Regions from separate parts of the Priestia sp. RMT2NF4 genome, predicted to be linked through region 2. Evidence: riboswitches for the same ligand, from Rfam matches in the RefSeq annotation. Region 2 holds a riboswitch; the other holds the start of a gene.
The links. Region 2 has a riboswitch for cyclic di-GMP ahead of ACMX9J_RS16070 (anti-repressor SinI family protein). Riboswitches for the same ligand answer to the same signal wherever they lie in the genome.
Positions count from the first base shown of each region.

Region 1: another riboswitch for cyclic di-GMP. It lies ahead of ACMX9J_RS24550 (anti-repressor SinI family protein); the one in region 2 lies ahead of ACMX9J_RS16070 (anti-repressor SinI family protein).

Region 1 is NZ_JBLQZO010000009.1:82,322-85,449, reverse strand. Features, by position in the region: gene ACMX9J_RS24560 (AbrB/MazE/SpoVT family DNA-binding domain-containing protein) at 1-703, opposite strand, end outside; gene ACMX9J_RS24555 (anti-repressor SinI family protein) at 955-1,107, shown strand; gene ACMX9J_RS24550 (anti-repressor SinI family protein) at 1,124-1,294, opposite strand; cyclic di-GMP riboswitch class I at 1,275-1,359, opposite strand; gene ACMX9J_RS24545 (hypothetical protein) at 2,219-2,341, opposite strand; gene ACMX9J_RS24540 (response regulator transcription factor) at 2,461-3,128, shown strand, end outside.
Region 2 is NZ_JBLQZO010000003.1:510,972-514,099, reverse strand. Features, by position in the region: gene ACMX9J_RS16080 (anti-repressor SinI family protein) at 15-143, shown strand; gene ACMX9J_RS16075 (VanZ family protein) at 267-749, shown strand; cyclic di-GMP riboswitch class I at 1,102-1,194, shown strand; gene ACMX9J_RS16070 (anti-repressor SinI family protein) at 1,214-1,339, shown strand; gene ACMX9J_RS16065 (histidinol-phosphatase HisJ family protein) at 1,384-2,175, opposite strand; gene ACMX9J_RS16060 (hypothetical protein) at 2,404-2,694, shown strand; gene ACMX9J_RS16055 (HPP family protein) at 2,673-2,960, shown strand; gene ACMX9J_RS16050 (zinc ribbon domain-containing protein) at 3,028-3,128, opposite strand, start outside.

The sequences.
Region 1 (3,128 bases), on a different contig from region 2:
GAGTATCGTTCTCAATTGCTTTTTTTATGATTAATTTTTCCCCTATTGTTTTGATTTCTAGGATGTCGCCACTATGAATGTTTAGATAAATTCTCAGCTTTTTAGGAATGTTTAAGTATTTATCTTTCTTTATCACGCGTGATTGTCCAGTGAAAAAAAGTTTTCCTTCTGTAAGAAATTTATAGCTATGTTTTTTTGCAACGATAGTATCTGGTCCTTTAATAAAGAACTGTAATTGCATATGTTCTTCCAAATTCAAAGATTTCAATACAAAATCAGGAAGTTTTATTCTCCCTGATTTTATTTGAAGTAAAGATAACTCACTTAATTCAGGTTCTATATATCCCTTTAGTAGACCTGGAGATTTATTTTGCTCTCTTTTCTTTTCAAAAATAATGCTCTCGTTAAGGACTTTCGCTTCTATTTCATCATGTAGATCTATATCATGTATTTCACGAAGTATCTTTGGAATTACAATGTAGCCTAAATTATCAATAGTCCTAATTAAGTTCTTATCTTTATTTTCTTCCAAAAGAACCGGTGGGAATTCAACCTGCTTCATGACAATGTAATCTTTATAGTTGAGGAATTGTATTGCAGCAGATGAGTGGATATTGGCATGCTCTAGAAGCTGGGAAGGTACCTTTACTCTCCCCATATTATCAATTATTAAGTAATCTTTGGATGATTCTTTCTCTTCCACTAATAAAATCCTTTCAAATGTACTTTTGTAGACAAAGGATAAATTTACTTATATTCATTTTATATCTTCATGAGTTTACACTTTACCTAAGCTATTAAATTTGATCTTCATAAGCTAAATAACTGAATAAGACCCTATGAATAACAATTTGTGTAAAAAACAGGATAAAAAGTAATAATTTTATCATTATAGCTTATATTACAAATCAATTTGCTTTATAATAGGACAAGTTGTAAAGGAGGAAGATTATAATGAATAATTCAAATCATGACACTACTCTTTCCTATAAATGGCTAGTTTTAGTTGAAGAAGCAATGAATTCTAGCGTTACCAAAGAGGAGTTTAAAGAGTTTTTGAATAGGAAATCCCAGAAATTGAATGATTATAAACAAGACCAAATATGAATAGTGTTGTTTGTGATTAGGGGGTTATTTGTTTTTTGAAGAACTTTTTAAGTTCTTCAATAGTTAATCCCAATTCCTTAGCTTCTGTTATAAGTTTAACCCATTCTTGATCTAATTCTTTTTCTATCAATTGTTGTTTACCATCCATGAAAATTACTTTCAGATATTCAGGGAGCTCAGCTGCCATAGCAATTTAACCTTAGACCTGTAGCTTTGCGTCCTAGTTTTTCAACTAGTTTGCCTTTATCATAATATGTAATTTTATAAATATATTACTATATAATGGATTTAAAATCATGTAAAAATAAGGATTATTATTTATTTTTTTAATTCCTTTGACAAAGATTTTCTTTTTCCAACCTTCGAACTAATTAAATTCTCCTTTAAGATAATATATATTTACCCTTACATTAATCCTGCAGTTGGTTCTATAATGGGCATTCGAAATAAGCCTCTAAAAGGTTTTTTATAGTTTTGAATGTCTAACTATCATTGTGTTAACTAGAAGGAAATCTAATGTACAGTATATAGGTATAATTTCTTTATACGTGTATAAAGATTTATTTTAATAGCTAAATAGATGTTGCATTATTTGATTTTGCTTAAAAGGAAAATATGTACTCAGTAGCAGCTGAAAGGTCTATCCCAACAAAATTTATAAAAAGAAGGTGAACATACAATGATTGTATTACCTATTATGTTTAACAGTTTGGGAATTTCTGCTTTTTACTATTTTATTCTTAAAAAAGAAGCTTAAAATGAATACAATATACATCACTCGTTTACATAATATATATACAAGGGAGTAAGAAAGCACAAAAACCTTTACAGGAAAAGGTTTTTGTGTGGGTTCCTTTAATCGGATATGTAGCTTTATATATATGTCCATTCATCCAAAAATAGCTATTATGGAAAAATGTGCTATTGATTACTTGCGGTTATATTTTGGTACTTTATAATTATCAATCCTATAAAAAGCTTTCTCGTCTGCCAATGCTGAGATAGCTTTTTGTGTTCTTCATCATTATGTGAAATTGATTTTAACTCTACGAGAAGAAGCTGAGAATATTGTTCTTCCATCTCTTTACTGTTTACTTAATCTGTTATATTTTCACAATAATTCACGAACACTTGATACTTGTATAATGTGGATATGGTCAGAATTAACAGCATAACGAACAGGCGTAATCAAAATAAGGGAAGGTAAAATGGCTGAAAATGCAATGCCTTTCATAACAAAAAATGTTCCTTTAGAAAAAGTAAAGCTAAAACCTAAAATCTTTTAGTTGTTTGCGTGTTTTGAAATTATATATTTTGTATGGCATAATTTTCTAGAGAAAAAGGAGTGAAGAGATGCAGAAAATATTAATTATTGAAGATGATTCTAAAATCGCAGAGCACCTCCATTCGTATATAGGAAAGTATGACTTTAATACCACCGTCGTGGAGAATTTTGATGATGTGATGGAAGAGTTTCATAGGCAGAAACCAGATATTGTATTATTAGATATTAACCTTCCTAGCTTTGATGGCTATTACTGGTGCAGGCAAATACGGAAGGAGTCTATATGTCCTGTTATATTTATATCTGCACGAGTAGGAGAGATGGACCAGGTGATGGCACTTGAAAATGGCGGCGATGATTTTATCACAAAGCCTTTTCATCCTGAAATTGTAATGGCAAAAATTCGCAGTCAGCTTCGCCGTGCTTATGGTGAATATGCATCACAGGTACAAGAACGAATTTTAGAGATACAGGGATTAAAGCTGTTCCCAGAAAGATTGGAATTGTCATTTCGTAATAAAACAATCCTGCTTTCAAAAAAAGAAACAGATATAATTGAAAGTTTACTAGAACGATATCCTCGTGTTGCAGGTCGTGAAGACTTGTTAGAAAAACTATGGGATGAACAAGTCTATGTGGATGAGAATACGTTAAATGTAAATATTGCAAGAGTAAGAAAAAAATTTGAGGAAGTTGGACTTTCAGGTTTATTAGAAACAGTTAGAGGTGCTGGATA
Region 2 (3,128 bases):
GGGGAGGAATAGTCATGACTGACAAATTAAAAGAAAAAATAGATTTAGAGAAAGAGTGGATTTTATTGATGAAAGAGGCCTATGAAATGGGCTTGTCAATTGATGAGGTAAAGAATTTTGTCCAAACAAGCAAACAGAATTAACTGAATTTTATTTTTTTTATATCTGATATTTTAAAAAATTTATTATCAGCTCTTAAATTTCTTGCTTTTTTCTCTTTTTTTTCTTAAGCTAATACAATCAAGTAAAATAAAGGAAATGTCATCATGATAAAAAAAATCGCTGTTATCTTAATGATGCTTGGCATCGCTCATTTTTCCCACACACCTCATTTACAGGTCACAGATCCAAGCAGCTGGAGTAACTCTTCTGTTTGGGATCATAATGCCACGCTTTGGTCTATTTTAAAATCGGGCAGTGAGTTTTATACTTCCTACAGCTACGGATTTAATCTAGAGTTTATCCTTCGTAAAATTGCTCATATTTCCTTCTTTGGTGTATTAGCTGTTTTAATTTATTGGAACTTAAAAGAAAAGCCTGGGCGTTATGTAAAAGCTGGACTACTGCTTGCTTGCTTTGCTTTTTTGGACGAGGTTCACCAGGCTTTTATTATTGGTCGAGACGGTCGAATTGTAGATGTACTGATTGATTCATTTGGAGGCGCTTTGTTTTTGTTTCTTCTATATAAAAATAAAACAAAGCATAGAAGAGCAAAGCGAAATGAATATAGTTCTTCTATAAAAAAATGAACCCTTCCTATCAGGGTTCATTTTTTTATGATTTTATTGTTCTCTATTCGCTTAGCAGGTCTTCTTTTAAATATGACTGCAGGTCTCTGAAGTCCCTCTATACTTTGTAGGTATTCATCCAGCTCATATCTACCTCTCCTTGTCCTATGCTTTTCTCTTCTATTGTGAATGCTATTTATGAACTGCGTATAAATTAGCAGCAAAACGTTACTTTTTAAGTTCAATCATTTTACTATCCACCCGTTTTAGGATATAAAGATGGATGTAAAATGTTTTTTTAAAACCTCGACCTATTTCGACACCATTTCTGCTAGTTTTCCACTAAAATAATAATAGTTATTAAAAAAATTTATTCAGATAAAGGCAAAGCTGCTGAAAAGCAGTGACGCAAAGCTTCAGGTCTAAGGTAATGTTTACAACATGCTAAGATGGCTGGGTTCCCTGACAAGGGTGGATGAATAGTGATGAACACAGATAAAAAATTAGCAGTAGATCAGGAATGGATTGATCTAATAAAAGCCGCTCATGAACTCGGATTAAAAATAGAAGACGTCCGAGAATTCTTATTAACGAATAAGAACAACCAATAGTAAAAGCACGCTTCTTTTATATTGAAGCGTGCTTTTACTATCACTTATATTTTTATTCCTTTTGGCTGACGTTGATCAAACGTATAAATCTCCGTAAATTCGCACTGTTTTGCCATTTCAACTGCTTCTTTCATATGAGCTCCTACGGTTTCTGCAAAGTGTGAATCAGATCCAATTGTTAAGATTTCTCCGCCTAAATCGCGGTACAGCCCAACAACTTCAAGTGCCGGCAGCGCTTCGCCCAGCTTCCCTCTTATACCTGAAGTATTAATTTCAATTCCAATATTGCGATCAATGGCTTTTTTCAAAATATCGGCAAGAATATCTTTGAATTGATGAAAGTCGTAAATGCCGTATTGCTCAAACGCATAGCGCTTCATTAAATCTAAATGAGCCAATACGTCAATATCGGCATCGCTTACTAGCTTATACATTTCATTAAAATAAGCGCGGTAAATCGCTTCTTTGTCGTTGAGTTCTAAATGTTTGCGAAGCTTGATGTTATTAATGTTATGCACCGAACCTAAAATAAAATCAAAGTTCTCTTGCTTGATCGTTTCCTGATACTTCTCTTTTAAATAATGCGGCTCACAAATTTCAATTCCTTTTTTTATCACTAGCTGATTTTGAAATTTATCTCTGCATTCCACTAATTCTCGTTCATATTTATCAAAATCCATATGACCATACGTTGGCGCTAATGGATTTAATGAAAAGTGCTCGGTAAAACAAATTTCGTTCACTCCGTTTTTTACAGCTTGTTCGCACACTTCTTTCATGACTGCCTGTGAGTCAAATGAATTGTTCGTGTGATGATGGTAGTCTACTAGATACATAATTTAGTCACCTCTAAATCTATTATACATTTCTCTTGCTCTTACTGCACATAGAGACCCTTCTCCCGCCTACCCAGCCTTTTTTCGTTCATCAAAAGAATTTCCACTAAAAAAAGATATTTTTCCTCTTCCAGTAATCCTTCTTTTCTTATAAACTAACTTATTATAGCAGATGTTCTGACATACAACTTGACATATAACTTTTACACAAAAGAAAGGAAATAAGAAATGGAATTTGAAAAAAGTTTTTCTCAAAGCAAAAGCCCCTTTCTGTCTTACTTAAGCTCTTATACGAAAAAGATGAAAGGAGAATTAAAAGAAGAACCGAAAATCAATTATAGAGATGCAGTCGTTTCTTCTATCGGAGGCTTAATTGCGATTATCATCAGCAGCGCGATTGCACTAGCGCTTGGTTATCCAATGGCACTCGCTCCGATTGGCGCAACCTGCGTGCTTGTCTTTGGCGCTCATAAAGGGCCTTATCACAGCCGCGCCACGTGCTTGGAGGGCACTTACTAGCAACGGTTTCTGCACTTATTATCTGGAGTTTATTTCATCGAAGTCTTATTACCATAGCGATTGTGCTTGCTTTTGTTCTTATTTTAATGATTCTTACAAAAACCGTTCATCCTCCCGCTGCAGCTAGCGCGATTGTCGCAATTAATACCCAAGCAGGCTGGGGATATTTAGGTATTATTATGATTTGTGCATGTGTGGTTGTATTGATTTCTACCGTTTATAACAATTTATTTCAAGACAGGCAGTACCCCAGGTATTGGGTTTGATACATAAAAAAGACGTCTTTTCAAGGAGGACGTCTTTTTTGCTGTTTCAGGGTCTATTTATTAGCTTTTACTTTACTTCCGTTGAACTAATAAGCTGATAAACTCCCAAACTTCCATCAGATAACTCTTTTACTTTATGAACACTGTTGAATTTTTTATATTTAACAG